One region of the Paenibacillus sp. FSL E2-0201 genome, then DNA from elsewhere that is predicted to be linked to it. Evidence: riboswitches for the same ligand, from Rfam matches in the RefSeq annotation. Region 1 holds a riboswitch; the other holds the start of a gene.
What was found. Region 1 has a riboswitch for S-adenosylmethionine ahead of NSU15_RS25585 (methionine ABC transporter ATP-binding protein). Riboswitches for the same ligand answer to the same signal wherever they lie in the genome.
Positions count from the first base shown of each region.

Region 2: linked by a shared signal. The riboswitch ahead of metA (homoserine O-succinyltransferase) and the one ahead of NSU15_RS25585 (methionine ABC transporter ATP-binding protein) in region 1 are both predicted to bind S-adenosylmethionine.

Region 1 is NZ_CP150154.1:5,684,912-5,693,875, forward strand. It holds gene NSU15_RS25575 (MetQ/NlpA family ABC transporter substrate-binding protein) at 1-494, opposite strand, end outside; gene NSU15_RS25580 (methionine ABC transporter permease) at 553-1,212, opposite strand; gene NSU15_RS25585 (methionine ABC transporter ATP-binding protein) at 1,212-2,228, opposite strand; SAM riboswitch class I at 2,330-2,469, opposite strand; gene NSU15_RS25590 (Cthe_2314 family HEPN domain-containing protein) at 2,569-3,303, opposite strand; gene NSU15_RS25595 (heme A synthase) at 3,412-4,395, opposite strand; gene NSU15_RS25600 (thioredoxin family protein) at 4,487-4,831, opposite strand; gene NSU15_RS25605 (polysaccharide biosynthesis protein) at 4,910-6,538, opposite strand; gene NSU15_RS25610 (DUF456 family protein) at 6,566-7,051, opposite strand; gene NSU15_RS25615 (Cof-type HAD-IIB family hydrolase) at 7,113-7,880, opposite strand; gene NSU15_RS25620 (penicillin-binding transpeptidase domain-containing protein) at 7,958-8,964, opposite strand, start outside.
Region 2 is NZ_CP150154.1:1,955,798-1,964,761, reverse strand. It holds gene NSU15_RS08640 (aminotransferase class I/II-fold pyridoxal phosphate-dependent enzyme) at 1-233, opposite strand, end outside; gene metA (homoserine O-succinyltransferase) at 270-1,190, opposite strand; SAM riboswitch class I at 1,305-1,435, opposite strand; gene corA (magnesium/cobalt transporter CorA) at 1,834-2,769, shown strand; gene NSU15_RS08625 (HRDC domain-containing protein) at 2,852-3,868, opposite strand; gene NSU15_RS08620 (ROK family protein) at 4,080-4,961, opposite strand; gene NSU15_RS08615 (hypothetical protein) at 5,226-7,952, opposite strand; gene NSU15_RS08610 (copper amine oxidase N-terminal domain-containing protein) at 7,996-8,853, opposite strand; gene NSU15_RS08605 (Mbeg1-like protein) at 8,887-8,964, opposite strand, start outside.

The DNA.
Region 1 (8,964 bases):
AGCAAGATTAGTGCACGACCACCGTTTGTAGCATCATTCGGGATGGCAATTTTCGCACCGTCTGCCAGTTCGTCGATGGATTTGATTTTTTTAGAATAAGCACCAAAAGGTTCAACATGAACAGCTGTTACGGATACTAGATCCGAACCGTTCTTTTGATTCTGGTCATCTAGGTAAGGCTGATGTTGGAAGAAGTTAGCATCCAGGTTCTTCTCTGAAAGCTGAACGTTTGGTTGAACATAGTCAGTAAATTCTTTGATTTCCAAAGTAATTCCTTGAGCTTCAAGCAATGGAGCAATAGCTTTTAGAATCTCTGCGTGTGGAACAGGTGAAGCACCGACCACCAATTTCACTGGTTCTGTAGTTGACCCGTTTGCAGCACCGTTGTCTGGCGCACTAGTGGCAGCCGAGTTAGAAGCATTATTGTTATTGCCGCAAGCAGCTAGCACCACAACCAGTGTCAGACTAAAAAAAGTAAGTAGTAATTTTTTCATTTTAAATCCCCCTCTTATCCTTGGTATTTGTATGAATAAGGCTATATATGGACGTACCTTATTTCCGTGTGAAATGCCGTACTAGTCGATCACCGGCCATTTGTAGCAATTGCACCAGTATGACCATCAAGACTACTGAGATAATCATAACTTCCTTCTCATAACGGTAATATCCGTAACGGATTGCTAGATCCCCTAGACCACCGCCGCCTACCATCCCGGACATTGCCGTATAGGAAACCAGTGTGACCAGTGTGATCGTAACTCCAGCGAGTAGACCTGGACGAGCCTCTGGCAAAAGAACGCGCATAACGATCTGATTCGTGGATGCTCCCATCCCTTGCGCCGCTTCGATTACTCCGCGATCTACTTCTCTTAACGCCGTTTCCACCAAGCGAGCAAAGAATGGAGCTGCACCAATCACCAGCGGTGGGATCGTACCGAGTACTCCGATAGAAGTTCCAACAACGGCTTTGCTAAATGGAATTAATGCTACCATCAAAATGATAAACGGTACGGATCGTAAGATGTTTACAACGAATGATAAGACCGTGTAAATTACTCTGATTACTATACTATTCGATCTTCCCCATAAATACAATAGAATTCCGAGTGGTAAACCAAGAATAATTGTGAACAATCCGGAAAATATTAACATTTGCAAGGTAGCAACTGTAGCATCCATCATTTCTTGCCAGTTTAAATCTGCGAAATTCATTACGAAATCACCTCCACTTCAAGACCTTGAGCGGTTAGTTCGGCTATTGTCACAGCAATCGCTTCAGCTGGACCCTCGAACCTTACAATCATTTGTCCATAAGGTACGTCTTTAATCGTTGAAATGGTGCCGTGCAAAATGGCAAAGCTAACACCTGTTTCTCGTACTACATTGGAAAGTGCGGAGCCGTAGGTCTTTTCTCCGAAAAAAGTAATTTTGACGGCCTGAGAGTTGTCCCCAGCAGCAGCGTCAAGCGCCGTACGAAGGGGTCCCTCATTCTGTGACTCACTACGGATGAAATCGCGAGTAACTTCATGCTGCGGCTTTAAGAATACCTCCGTAACTTTACCTTGCTCAACGATACCACCACCATGAATAACCGCAACACGATCGCAGATACTCTGAATCACGTGCATTTCGTGAGTGATCAGCACAATAGTCAGATGGAACCGTTTATTAATATCGAGCAATAGCTTAAGGATAGAGTCTGTCGTTTGTGGATCAAGCGCAGAGGTTGCCTCATCACATAGCAGCACATCAGGATCGCTGGCAAGTGCCCTCGCGATGCCGACCCGTTGCTTTTGCCCTCCTGATAACTGAGAGGGATACTTATCCCGGTGTTCTTCTAGCCCAACTAAGGCAAGCAAGTCTTTTACTTTTGTATCAATATCTGCTCTCGAAGTACCTGTGAGTCGCAGAGGAAAAGCAATATTATCGTACACTGTCGCAGATGATAGCAGATTGAAATGTTGAAAAATCATCCCAATTTTGCGCCGCTGTTCCTGCAGCTGACCTTGAGTAAGCTTGGTTAGTTCAATGCCATCTACCCAAACTTCCCCTTCTGTCGGACGCTCCAACAAATTAATGCAACGGATCAATGTACTTTTTCCCGCTCCAGAATGGCCAATAACTCCGAATATTTCACCTTTTTCGATAGACAGATTCAATCCGGAAAGTGCTGTGGCCGCTTGGGTGCCTTTTCCATATACCTTTGTTATTCCTTTTAGATTAATCAACGATCATCGCCCCCTTTATATTTCACTTATTCCATACAAAAAAAACCTCCGACGATCGATGCAGATCGCAAGAGGCTCTGTGTGTTTATTTAGACAATGCCTTCTCATCTGCCAACGACCACAAACCTTGCGCCATTGTAGGAATTAGCACCATGACATTTGTACATAACGCTTATCGCGCTGTATACAAATCGGTTGCCGGGCTTCATCGGGCCTATCCCTCCGCCACTCTCGATAAGATATAGAGTATAAAATTTATGTTTGAATTCGTACAGACTTTAATGCAAGCATAAGTATAGTAAGTTTCTTGTTTTTTGTCAAAAGGAAATATATTGAACGCTTATGATTTTACCCGATTTGGCTTGCTTATTTCCTTACGCAACTGCTCATTGCTGTAGCTATATGCTGCGATTAACGTCTTACAGTTCATTTCGAGGGATTGCTTTAAATCCTCTAGATGGCTATCTAAATCCTCAAGCTGAATTTTGTCATGCAAGCCTTGATGTCGCTGCCATAAATCATCCTGCATTTCGGAATTCATATAATGAATTTCAGCATTTCTGCGCTTGCGTAGATTCTCTAGTGGATCACGATAAGAGTTCTTGATCTGTTCCAGTTGATCCGCTAATGCTGGATGTACATTCAATAGTTGAAGTTGACGCAGCACTGTAAAATAAGAAAAGTGCGTTTTTAATTTGGAGGTTTTGAGGTCATAAAAATGATTCAGTACCGTTCCAAGCTTGTCCAGAAGAGAGAACACACGAATAAATCCATCTTTATAAAAATAAACATACCGCGCATAATCGCCTTGTTCCACTGGTGACATATCGTCCATATAACCAGCGATTACCGATTTCCGGTAAAAAGCAGCTGCGAACCAGCTTTGCTCCAATTCATCCAATGAGGAGATCAGTCCACGTGTCCAAATCTCCAGCTTGCGGTATTCATGGTCATTATCCTCATGGGCGTTCATTTCCTTGCGCAGTAAAGCTGCAAAAGTAGCCATATTCTCCATCGCATCAGCCAATACACCGCTGTTCTTTCGAGGCGGCTCTCCAAGTATAACCCGCAGCATATCCCAGTCCTCCTAAAGTTTTGTCCAGCACCACGATATACCGATTTCCACTTTATTATTCCGCAGGTAAAGCGACTCTATCCACGGTGGGAACTTTCTACCAAGGGGTTACAACGGTGTCATATGATTCTTCGGATTTTTTTCATTAACGATATTTCTCGTCCTACTCAGCTGCCAGACTCTTACACTCATATAGCACAGAACACCAAACAAACAAGCAATCAACAAAATATGAGCCAAGGCGGCAAATATGTATAATCTTTCATTATCTAAGGTGTAAACAACAGCAGCTCCACTAAACACCTGCATCAGGCACAGCAGAACAGCAGCTACGCCAAGAGCTCTTAGCTCGGGGTAATCCTTATGTTTCCAAAAAGCTAAATGTCCAAGCACCGCGGTAAGAATAAATAAGATCAAAGCCGCAATCCGGTGTGTAAAAACAATACCCACTCCCCCGGAAAGCTCAGGCACCCATTCACCGTTGCAGAGTGGCCAGCCAGAACATCCACCGCGTGAATCCGTATGACTAACAAAGGCTCCAATATAAACGACAACATAGGAATATAAGGCCGTAAAACAGGTTAAATTGCGGAAAGCTTTGCTAACGGGTTTCTTCTGAATCTCCATCTTTTGATCGTAATCATAATCGCCTGCTTCATGCCGTCTTTTTGTTCCAAGTGCAAGCATCAGAGAACTAGAAAAAGCGATTAAGGAAAAACCCATATGCAGTGCCATCACAGCAGCAGATTGGGATTTAATTACTGCAAGCGCTCCCATACCACCTTGTACAATTACAAACAACAAAGTCATAAATGCATAGACTAACAAGTCCCGACGATTTCGCGCATAACGCCAAAAAGCAAACATCGAAGCAAGTGACAATAACCCAGCCAATCCGCTAAACAAACGATGAGTGTATTCAATCATCGAACCTACAGTATAAGCAGGAATTAATTTGCCATGACAGAGAGGCCATTCATTTCCGCATTCCAATCCCGATCCAGTCTTCGTTACTACTGCTCCCCCTAGTACGGCTAGGAACATGATAAGGCAAGTAAGATAACTAAGCCATTTCAACTGATTTGTCGTCAAAAAATATCACCCGCAGTTTTTAGTAATGAAGAAGCATTTTAAAAAAACCACCGCTTTTGCTCAAACAGGCGAAAGCGGTGGTTTTCCGGAATTACTGTTGAAGACTTTGATGCACTTGAACCGCTTTATCCAGGAAATTCTCAATTTCCTCGCGGGATTTACGTAATTTATTAACGAACCTAACCAATTCACGTCCATCGGAATAAGCGACGAAGCTTGGAATCCCCATAATATTTTGTTCCTGACTAACATCACCTACAGCATCAACGTCAACCTCAACCAACGTTAAACGATCGGCATAGGCTTGCTCTACCTCAGGGATAAAAGGATCGATAAACTTACAATCCGAGCACCAGTCCGCCTTGAAGATGGCTACTGTTAAGCGTGGAGATTGAATGGCTACCTGAAATTCACCAGGAGAACTTATTTTGTCCATAGTTTGTTCCGTCCTTTCTTCCATATCTGTCAAATTTCTATTCTTTAAGTGAAGCAAATTGTCATGCAGAAGTCAAACCTATTCTCTCATACGAACACGCGCAGGCTGCAATTTCATCAGCGGATTCAACAATTTTTGCAGTGCACGCGGATAACTGGAGATTTCCTGTTTAGTAAGCACACCCAGTACAATTAGCAATACCAGGTAAATAACAACAACTGCAGCCCCTACAACAAGACAAGTGATCAGAAACGCCAGGCGTGCAGGCATTAGATCCGTTAACAGAATTCCAGCTTGGTTCAAACCAAAACCAATACCTCCGGACACAAGAACCGCAATTCCAAAGCCGCCCCACCGTTTACCCATAATTTCGAAAGGTACAATGGATTTTAGCATTCGTAAATTAAGAATAGTAATGACTACGAAACAAAGTGCTGTTGCGCCGATAATCCCGTATATCCCAAATACCTTACTTAGTAAGAAGCTTGCTACTAATTTAACAATAATACCCACTAGCACATAATACATTGAAATGCGTGATTTGCCCATACCGAGCAAGATGGAGTTCGTTGTCATCATGGTAATCTGAAAGATCGTTCCAATCGTAAGCATCGCCACAATTCCGCTTCCGTCCAAGCTGCTGAACAATAACCCGTTTACAGAATAGGCTGCTGCCACAAGTGCCAACACAATTGGCATTCCTGTCAGGATAGAAATCCGCAAAGCAAGTGTAATTTGCTTCTTCAAGTGTCCCTCATCACGACGGGCATAAGCAGCTGAAATGATCGGAATCAGCGAGGTACCTAGCGCAATGGCTAGAACCGGTGGAATTCCGGCCACACTTTGAGCACGCGTGGTTAGTATACCCAAAGCTGCTGTTGCACTCTCTCTACCCATCTGATCAATAAGCAGCGGTACAGCCAAAGAAGTATCAATTACATTCACTACTGGAATCGTAAGTGAGGAGAGCACGATCGGAATCGATAGTGTGAAAATATCTTTGTAAATTCCCCAAATCGGCAATTTTTGAGTGGTATTGTAATTTAATCCTTGCTGTTTATCCTCTCGGCGCAGCTTGATTGCAAAATAAATCATGACACCAAATGCTGCAATACTACCAATTACGCTACCGAAGGATGCTCCCGCAGCTATAGTTGTATTGTTATATCCCTGCTGTAATAGAATATAAGCTAGTAAAATAGCGACTAGTACGCGAGCGAACTGCTCTACAATCTGTGAAATACCACCAGCCATCATATTGTTACGCCCTTGAAAATATCCACGCATCATGGCAATTGCCGGAAAAAGTAAAAGCGCAGGTGCAATAGCCCTAACTGCCATCGCTGATTCAGGTACATCAGCAATATGTGTTGCATAGAACGGAGCGCCTATGTACAGCAAGGCAGTCATGATTACCCCTGCTGCTACTGAAAACAGCAATGCTGCATGATACACTTGTCTCGCCTCTTCAGGACGATTCAGAGCGTACCGCTCGGAGACCATTTTACTGAGCGTACTTGGAATACCTGCTGTAGCCACGGTGAGCAGCATTAAATAGATATTGTTCGATACCCCAAATGATGCTCTCCCCACATCATCAAAAATATGATCCAGCGGCACCCGCTGAACAAGCCCGAGTACCCTTGCCACCAAAGCTGCAGCAGCAAGGATAAGCGTGCCTTTTACGAAAGACTCTTTCTTGGACAAACCATTTCCCCTTCTTCACTGTTAAAATTAAAACCGGACGACCCAAATAAAAAAGAGGACGACCATAATAATTTGTAGCACAATTTTGACAACAGTACTACTAAACAACCCAAGTATTGATCCTACACTTACTTTGGCAGCTTTAGCTGGTGAAGAACCCACGATCAATTCTCCTATAAAGGCACCCAAAAACGGACCAATAATAAGTCCAAAGGCTGGAATTACAAATGGACCAAGGATTAGCCCAATCGTACTCCCGATAATGGATGAACGTGAGCCGCCAAATTTCTTAACGCCCCACGCCCCTACAACATAATCAGCAATAAATAGTACTACAACGATCAGCGTTTGAATGATCCAGAACCAAACACCAAAAGGCTCGAAAGAGAAGAACCAGCCATATACGAAAAAGCCAAGATAAATCGCTAGTGCACCCGGCAATATCGGATACACAGCCCCAGCCAGTCCTACGGCGAATAAAGCAATAATAAGAATCCAACCCAGGATCGTCAATACTTAACCCCCTAATAGCAAATATGCTCTATGGATTCACTTCGAATATAGCAATTCTTTATTATTGGCTGCCTAAAGAGGTTACCACTTCATTAAAAATATACTTTTGGACAACTTCAGCGATACCATCATTATTATTAGAAGCCACCACAGCGTCAGCCTCTTCTTTAACCGTCTCCTGAGCGTTGCCCATAGCGACCCCAAGCCCTGCCTGCTGAATCGCCGCAAGGTCGTTGAGGCTATCGCCAACTGCTATAACTTGGGACATTTCTAGCCCGAGCAGCTTACAGACTTCCTTGATTCCGGTCGCCTTATTCACACCTAGAGGATTAATCTCTAGATTATGCGGGGAGGAGTTCGTAATCTCCAGTCCACCCATATCTTGAAGGCGAAGCAGCAGCTTATGACGAAGCTCATCATCTTCGGTGTGATAACCGAATTTAAGCCATTCTCTGCCCGTTACATCCCCATCCCAGTTATCCTGTTTATGAACCTTTTCCGTAGAATAGGCCCAGAACCAAATGTCATCTTCCTTCGCAAGTTCATACATCTGTTTTACTAGCATAGGGTCCATCAGCGACCGGCGATAAATTTCGTGCGGCGCTCGCCACACCTCACTGCCATTCACAGTAATCATTGGTGTTCCAAGTCCAAGCTGCTCCGCATATGGAAATGCACTTGTAAAAGCTCGGCCTGTCGACAGACAGACATGAACGCCTGCGTCGACCGCCTTTTGAAGCCATTCCACCGTTGTTGGTGTAATAATTTGTTCATCATTCAGTAAGGTTCCATCCATATCCAAAGCAAGCAGGCGGTATTTGGCAGTCATTGCCACCCCTCCATTCTTGTATGCTCTCTAAAGAGCAGCTGTTTATTTTTTATTCCATATTCACCTTAGGGTCAGAGTTATTCGGTACCTGTAGCCGTTCCCTCCTTAGCAGGGTCATTAACATTATTACCTGACTGAAGGCTCTTCTTCGGAACACCATCAAGTCCGTATTCCCAATCATAAGCATCGAAAATTTTGCGTGCTACAGGCGCAGCACTTTGGGAACCAAAGCCACCCTCAGGAATGACTACGGCTACTGCCAGCTTAGGGTTATTACGTGGAGCATAAGCAATAAATACACCATTATCTCGAATTTGACCCTTAGCCACTTGCTGTGATGTTCCTGTCTTACGAGCAAAATCATAAGGGAAATCAGAAAAAGCACTAACTTCACTTCGCATACCCTGTTGTATTTCTTTCCAATAGGATTTATCGAAGGCTGTTACTTCATCCAGCACCTCACGACCGAACTCCTTGACTACTTTTCCATCAGCATCTGTAATCTTGCTAACGAGTTGAGGTTTGATCCGCTGTCCTTCGTTAGCAAGTGTAGCTACGTATTGCGCAAGCTGCAACACTGTATAACTACCTTGTTGACCGAAAGAAGCATATACAAGTGCCGCTTGTGCACTACCCGCAGCCTCTATATTGGTATAGTTAATCTGTCCTAAGAATTCATTTGGCAGACCACTTCCCGTGGATACACCAAGACCAAACTCTTTCATATACCTATCCCAGACATCTATCCCCTTACTCTTATACTTCTCATATAATCTTTTACCGACCATATCAACCATGAACGCATTCGAGGACTTCTCAATCGCTCTTGCAGGGTCCATAGAACCGTAGACATGTCCTCCAGAGTTTCTTACCTTGGTTTCATGACCTGTTTTACCAAAAGTCGCAAAGCCTTTATCTGGGTAGTAGGTTGAAGGTGTAAATAGACCTTCATTCAGACCCACGAGTACACTTAACGGTTTAATAGTTGAACCTAGAAGCAGCACCGATCTTAGTCCATTCCCTGAAGTTCCTGAAGAAATCGGGTTAATGGTACCGTTCTGGTAGTTGTCCATAATACTGTTCC
Region 2 (8,964 bases), 3.1 Mb from region 1:
CCTGAGCTACAAGCAAATCCTGCATCTCCAGATTCTAGTTCTGCAGCTTTATTCTCAAGCACTGAACGGGTCGGACTCTTGGTGCGGCTATAATCAAACCCTGTGCTCTGACCGAGTTTTGGATGACGAAATGCCGTTGCATTATAAATCGGAAAATTAATTGCTCCAGTGGCTGGATCTTCTTGAGAACCTATTTGAGCCAGTCTGCTTTCAATCCTAAGTTTGTCATCCATGATTAATGCCTCCTAATTTATATTGTAGCGCTGTTATTAATAAACAATGGGGTCGATATCATAAGGCGTTTCTTGATATACATAGTAATTGAGCCAGTTAGAGAATAATAAATTGGCATGCGCGCGCCACACTGCTGGAGGTGTACGATCGGGATCATCTTTAGGGAAGTAATGTTTCGGCAAAGCCATCTCCATCCCTCTTGTCACATCACGGTCATATTCCCATTTCAAGGATAGAGGATCATATTCGGAATGTCCGGTCACAAATATTTGTTTACCGTCGTTTGTAGCCACTAGATACATACCAGCTTCTTCGGATTCCGCCAGAATCTGCAGATCTGGATTATTCTCAATATCTTCACGTGAGACATCGGTATGACGGGAGTGTGGTACATGGAATACCTCGTCAAAGCCGCGCAACAATTTAATGTTATTTTGATTAATCGTATGAGCGAAGACGCCAAAGCATTTCTCAGGCAATGCCACTTTACGAACACCAAAATGATGATATAAGCCTGCCTGTGCCGCCCAACAAATATGCATGGTTGAAGTCACATTGTCCTTGCTCCATTCAAAAATCTCTTTCAGTTCTTCCCAATACGATACTTCCTCGAACTCCATTTGTTCTACAGGAGCACCTGTAACGATTAAGCCATCCAAACGGCGGTGGCTGATCTCGTCAAAGGTTTTGTAAAAGCTCTTCAAATGTTCAGCAGAAGTATTCTTGGAAATATGGGAACGTGGATGAAGTAAAGTAACATCAACTTGTAGTGGCGAATTTCCAATTAAACGCAGCAATTGAGTCTCTGTCGTCTCTTTAGTCGGCATGAGGTTCAGAATAGCAATCCGTAGTGGACGGATATCCTGATGGAAAGCCTGACTTTCGTCCATCACAAAAATATTTTCTCCGGATAGTACTTCTTTCGCCGGTAAACTGTCGGGAATTTTAATTGGCATTGTCTTTCCACTCCTTAGCTGAATTTAGTTGTTTTGCCGCACTGCGGCTTGCTGAACAATAAAAAGACCTTCCTCGGAAATCGAGAAAGGTCATATCTACAGTCATATGCGCCTCTCTCATCTGCCAGAATGTTCCTGAAGACGATTAGACGTCTGCAGAAATTCCGCAAGAATTAGCACCGTGCGTTTACACGCCGGTTGCCGGGTTTCATAGGGCTAGTCCCTCCACCTGCTCTTGATAAGATTTAGCTGTATTCAATTAAATTACTTTAAAATTCACTTTAAATCATGAACCTCCTTTTCGTCAAGTCCATACAATGCTGAAGAAGCCTCAAAATCACAATAAATTTGCTTGAAAGAGGCATACTCCGTTGTTATACTAGACAAGTATTTCATACCTGAACGAAAAGAAGAGGTGAGAAGAAGAATGGAAGGCGACCCGAGCTCGCAAATATGTGTACAGAATGAGCAACCACACAGGATAATCATCAGCTTGCCGGCGGCGGGAGCAGTTCTTCTTCATGTCCTCGAAACGTCATTTGGCCCTATGTATTGATTGTAACGCCGGCCAAGCTGATTTTTTTCCCTGTGCTTAATTTAGCAGTCCCTGGTGAAGACCTGGGGATAGGAGGAGTGAAATCAGATGAAAATCCGGCTGGTAAATGCAGGGGTTTTTACACCTATTGATGAAATTGATGAAACACTAACACCCCCAACGGAAGGGTTCTATTGGATTGACGCCGATGTAGAGGATTTGGAGCTGCTTCAGCCTTTGTTCAACCTGCATGATCTTGCTGTTGAGGATTGCCTTAGCGAAGAGGATCAGCGTCCGAAGATCGAAATATACGAAAGTCACTACTTTATAGTTGTTAATAGCATCCGCTTTGATGATGAAGAAATTTTTCTGCGTGCGCTCAATGTATTCCTCGGAAGACATTACATCATCACTGTCACGAAACAAAAGATCAATGAACTACGAATCCTGAAGCCTATGCTCTGGGAGCAAGAAGTAAGTGAACCGGATATGTTCCTTTACTTACTTATTGACCTTGTCGTGGATAACTATTTCTCCGTCGGCGACCGGATTGAAGCCCGGATTGAGAAGCTGGAAGAAGATATCCTCATGCATACCAAGAAGTCACATCTCAGTGAAATTATCGGTCTGCGAAGTGAAATTTTATGGTTAAAAAAAATGCTTGGGCCACAAAAAGAAGTGATCAATACCCTAAACAAAAAAGACCTCCGTCTGATTGATGATCAGCTTCAGAAATATTTTAGCGACATTTATGAAAATGCAGTTAAAATATCTGAAACCTTTGAGACCTATCGCGATCTCATGGGCAACTTACGAGAGGCATACCAATCCAGTATCGCCAACCGAGCGAATGAAATTATGAGAGTGTTTACTGCGATCACAACAATATTCATGCCCCTGACCGTAATTACCGGAATCTACGGTATGAACTTTGATCATATGCCCGAGCTTCATACGAAATACGGCTATTATGGCGTTATAGGCGTCATGCTGACCTTAGGTTGTGGGATGCTGTATGTTTTCCGCAAGAAGGAATGGCTATGAAACGAATCGGACGAATAAGCAAGACGAAGGCCCTGTAACCGTAAGGTATAAGGAAGCCTTCGTCTTTTTGGTATGTGAAAAATTAAAAACTGGTCGCCATAGCCACTTTATGCGTTTGCTCTCGACGGAAACGGATGCGGATCAACCGCAGACGCTCATAATAAACATCCAATCCTTCAGCAGCGGAAAAATCGTCACCATACACCTTATGTAGCACCGGTTTTAGGAAAAGATCCCCGAGCTCCACGTAGGCATTCCATACCGCTTCCTGCTCATTCTGCGGCATATTGCCAAGCTCTACATGGATCAGCTTCTCCACAGAATAACCTTCTCTTTCTAGTTCCTCTACCGCTTCAATCAATTCACGCCGATTTACTCCACTATTCACTTTAAGCTGTTCCAACCCTAGCCCATTCTCGATACCCTGTAGCAGAATCCTCCGTAAACGCAGTCGTTCTAGCTGTTTCTTATATTTGACCTCTTTCTGTTTATAAAGCCAAGATACAAAAGACTCCTCTTCGATTACTTCATGAACCCAATTTAGAGGAAAGGAATGTTCCCTTGCCGCCGCAGTAGTTATAGCCAGCCAATCGCCCCCAAACTGCGCTACCTTACCTTCTCCTACACCTGGAATTTGCAGCAGCTCCTCTGGCGTATACGGCAAAAATGTGCTTAACAAGCGCAATAGACGATTGCTGGCGAGAATATAAGGCGCCTTCCGTTCACTCGAAGCCTTACCACGGCGCCAGGCACATAACTCCTCATAAACAATTTCATTCCCATGATGTTCGCTGTAATATTGAAGCTTCAGCTGTTCCTGATTACGTCCAGTAAGACTATCCTCCTCGTGGAATATCCCATCTATTAAGGGTCGATAGCCATCTCCCATCTTCACCGCTAGCTCATGCCTGTATACACAGAGCATTTCATTCCAAGATCCACCTTCATACCATAAATTCTCGATGTAATTCTCCCCTCCTGAGAAATCACGCCAGCCCAAACTCCAGATCCCCTCTTCCTCTCCAATCCACAGCTGGGCGTACACCTCTTGATCCACTCCAGATATTCTGGATAAACGGTTCATAAATACAATTTGCATATTCATCCCTACCTTTCTCAGCTTACAGCAAGCACAATAACCTCCCGGGAAGAGCCTCCTTCGGAGCGAACAAATCCTTTCTCAATCAGACCCCGAAACGCAAAAAAGCACCTCTCTCACGATAAACGTGAAAGAGGTGCTCCCTCATTAAATGCTATACTGTTAGATCCTAGAATACCATATATTACCGAACAGTCAATGTCTTTTTATACTAGCTTCTAGCTAGAGCTAATGTAGCCAATCCAATCGCTCCAGCAAGCCCTGCATTGTCTCCAAGACCTGGTGACACTACATAATTATCGATGTCGACATTAAGCGATGGATGCTGAACATATCCGCTCAATAGCTCTTGCAGCTTAGTACGAATTAACGGGAACAGGTGGCTTTGCTTCATAACACCACCGCCCATTACGATTTTTTGAGGAGACAGAATCAGTACATAGTTCATGAGTGCATGCGCGAGATAGTGAGCTACCATCTCCCATGCCGGATGGTCCGCTGGTAGCTCTCCTGCCGGTTGTCCCCAGCGTTTTCCGATCCCCGGCCCTGCGGCTAATCCTTCAAGACAATCACCATGATATGGACAGTAACCCTCAAACGTATCCTCAGGATGTCTACGAACTAGAATATGTCCCATCTCAGGATGTGACAATCCATGGACCATCTGTCCGCCAACAACCGCTCCTGCCCCAATGCCTGTCCCAACCGTAATATAAAGACAGCTGTCCAGACCTTTAGCCGCCCCCCATTTACTCTCCGCAAGCGCTGCACCATTCACATCGGTGTCAAAGCCGATCGGAACGTTAAATTGCTCAGCCATTGTGCCTACCAGATTATATTGTCCCCAGTGAGGTTTTGGTGTCGTTGTTATGTAACCATAAGTAGGGCTGTCCAGCACGGGATCAATCGGTCCAAAAGATCCGATTCCGAATGCTTCTACATTTTTCTCTTTAAAATAGTCTATTACTAGTCCCATCGTTTCTTCCGGTGTTGTCGTCGGAAAGCTAACCCGGTCAATAATGGTACCGTCCTCATAACCAATCCCACATACAAACTTTGTTCCGCCTGCTTCAATCGCTCCCAATAGCTTCACAGCAATTATCTCCCTTTCTCTAGTTAGAAGTAAATACGCTACCCATACAAAAATGAATAATATCATTTAAAAAAGCAATCACCAGTCCTAATTATACGTCGAATGAAGCGCTATCACAACAAGTATAAACGCCTTCAGCATCCTTATAAGGACGGTAAGCGTTTAAGCGAGAAATATAAGGATAATGTATAGCGTGAAACTTATTTGTCTTACAATTTAATAAAAACACCCTCCATGCAACTTTGCATGAGGGGTGTCTGTCCTTTAGTTATTCAAGTCATCGAACATGGAGCCTTTTACCGTAACCTCAATCTGATCCAGCGGCTTAATGCCGTTTAATTTGCCTAATGATTTGTAGGCATTGGTACTCTTGGACAGCTCCACATCTGCCAGCCAAGCCTTCACATAGTACTTACCGTCTGGCATTTCAGCTGTAGTATAGACAGGGAGTTTGTCTTTGTTGATCGTAATTGTTACTGTAGACTTCTCCGTGATCTTGTACATATGCTGATTCAAGCCTACATATTCACGGTATTTGAAATTGTTGAAGCTACCCAGTGTGCTAGACTGCGAGTAACCTTCCAGGATATTCTTCCAGAATTCATGGGTGCCTTTATCACTTTCTCTATCCTGTGAATATGGAATTTCTTCTACCTCTTTAGTAAAGCCTTTCTCAACCGTCAGCAATTTCTCATTATTCACACCCGTGTCATTCTCTACTGATAATGCTGCTGGCTTTCTCGCAAAGTTATTACCGTTTTTGCTGAGCGGCTCATTCCGCAGATTAACCGCAACCTTATCCTTATTAATATACATAAGATCAGTTTCATAGCGGAATGAATTCGTAAGGTCTTCAACAAGCTCCTTATGATCCACGGTGTCTTTATCCGTGTCCTTAAACATCACTGTCTCCAGCGTAAAGGTATAGGTTCCAACTGGATTAAAATAATACCCCGATTTAATTGGATAATCATAGCCTTGCAGCTGTTTATCAGTTGCAAACACGGCAGTGTCGTAAGCAGATTTGTTGTTAAGCATTTTTTTGGCGGTATCTCTGGCCTTCTTATAAGCTTGAGCCATGCTATTCTCTACCTTCCAGCCGACATCTCCGCTTGCCTGCTGTGTAAAGATCCGTTCGAATTTACCCTTAACCTTCGTCCAGTCCTGCAAGATCTTATTCTCATCTTCATGAGCCATCCAGCGGATCACATTATAGTTGTAAGGCTCACTTGTCCAGAGAAGCTTTCTGATCAAACTATCTGCTTTGTTATTTTCTATTGAATTCTTGTATAACTTCGGCGCGATTTGTTCGAGCCCATTATAAATATAGGTCCGAATGGTTTTGACGTCTTGCCCGGGTGTAAACGGAGCCGAGGTGCTGCCGCTCGTCGTATATGTTTTACAAGATTCAACGTCTTGGCCTGCCGCGTTCTTACTGGTGCTGCAAACCTCATAATCACGGGTATAATTTCTGCTTACAGTACCTTGGAAACTTATATTTCCTGACTTCTGATTAGGTGTGTACGGAGCTGGATTACTATACCATTTGCCATTAACCGGATCATCACCAAAATCAGGGCGCTGCAAGCTAGCAATGATGTCAGGTTTTCTCACTATTGTACTGGCAGCATCATTCACAGCGGGATTGTTCTCCACTCGAAAATAGCGATAGATCGCATCCGTATTATTAGTAACTTCCAAAGCACCTGTAGCATTCCCACTCCAAGTGAAATTAGCATAGGGCGGCTGTAAAACAGCTTTTATAGCAGCGCCATCAGCTAAACCGAAGTTCACTTTTTTTGATAACACATTGTAATCCAGATCAAAAGAGCCTTTGGTCGTTGGCATCGCGGTGACCTTCTGAATCCATCCATAAAGCTCATTATTTTCGTACAAAACTTCCTTAGGTGACTTTTGACTGTTCAGATTAAATCGTATGTTCACATCCCCATCTGGCATAGTAAATGTCGCGTAAAGAATATTGTCCTCCGCATTAGCTGCAAGCTTAATTTCACCAGCCAACGTTGACGCATGGCCGTGGTATTTTACGGGAATTTCCTTCCCGTTACTCGTAATCTTCCAAGCAAAATCTGTTGTTTTCTGGGTAGCGAAGCTGGATCTGAGTCTAATCCCAACAGTTACCTCTTGTCCCTCTAATGCGCCGGTTGGCATCGTTTCGAAATGAGGGGATAAGTCATTTACCTGCAAAATAAAAGGAGCGATAGGAATGCCTAAGTAAGTGATATTTCCGTTAGAACCCTCAATGTAGATACGACCCGATCCCCATGACAGATATGTAGGCGGTTGCAGGACATGTACATAATCTATCCACTGACCACCCTTAGACGGAGTCGCATCCCTTGTATACACAGGACTGCCTTTAAGTGTACTGTTTTGATTGTTATAGATGAATTCAGCGTATGTTTTTTCAGCGTAATCTCTATTTAATCCATCGATAATGGATTTTTCAAAAGTTCCATTAGAATCTTTTAGATATTCACTTTTCTTATTGCTATAATCATCGAAATTATTCTCTGTAATATTGTACAACTCTTTAACTTTTTCATTTTTCCATGGACGATGAACCATATTGAAATCTTGTATCTGCTTTCCACTCCAACCTGCATACCAGGGCGCGCCTTCCGCTGAGACATCCTCGCCATCTTTTGAATAACCAGAGAAGGCATGCATTTTACTATGTTCCAACCAGTAATGAGGCTCTCCGTAAACTATTTCATAATTATTACGGTTAGAATCAATACTTTTTTGAAGTAAATCTTTTCTTAGGTCCCTGCTACCTACTTTAACTGGGTAATAATCAGGCCAGCCATATATATTTTCCATATCATTATTAATATATTTTATAACTTCCTCTGGTGTTTTAGGTAAGCTCTCCAAAGGATCGTCTATCGCTTCCTCTGAGAAAACAAAAGTATTAATAGATTGAAATAATAATACGATTATCGCAAAAATACGTATAGATTTTTTCATATATTCACCTATCTCATAATATTTTCATATCTATTCATAAATCCTATTTCCTCCATATGGAAAGATGTACACTCCCCCACTCCTTAGATTGCACTATAACTTTAAAGTTTTTATCTGAGAATTCCTTTATTGGTAATACATCCACTCTTTCTCTTTTAGATCTTACATACTCCATAATAGAATCCACCACATTACTTTCAATCTTTTGTTTTAGAATTTCTTCTGCCTCATTAGCTGCTTGCACAGGATCAGCATCTTTAACTTCATATTGAACTGTGATTTGGAAAAGGTATTTACCCACTGCTGGCTCAGAACTACCAAACACTGTGAGTTTAGAATTTGAAATATAGACAGGTTCCCTATTTGGTCCTAACTCAGTGTATGGAATTTTAAAACCTTCAACCGTTGCTACTTTTGGTTCACTTGAATTCCCTGTTTCTGGAGTACTCGTAGGAGGCTCATTCCCCGGAGTAGTAATATAAACCGTCTTCACGGCATCATCCCATTTCACGTTTACACCGAGCCCTTCATATACAAAACGAAGCGGGACAAACGTTCTTGATTGCTTAAACAGTGCAGCCGTATCCATTTGCTTCGTCGTTCCATTAAGCTCATAGCTCTTTTTCCCGATATAGACACCCATGGTTTTGCCTTCAAGCGAAATTGTCGCTTTTTTAGCCTTACTGTCCCATAACACCTCAGCTCCAAGAGCTTCACTTATAAAACGAACTGGAAGCTGAACTCTTTGCTGCGCATCAATAAAAGGCTGGGCATCTGGAAAAATCACCTTTTCTCCATTAACTACTACCCTCAATGGAAGACTTGCGGCTAACCCCGTAAAACTCGAAGAGAACAGGACAACCATAAATAATACAACCAGCGAACTCATTATTTTTTTCATATAACTGCTCCTCTCAATTTAGTTGGCTATTGCTTAGTTCAGACGCATTGTATTAGTACTTGCACGGGCAGCCGCAACAATCTTGGATTCGATGTCCCGATATTTTGTTAT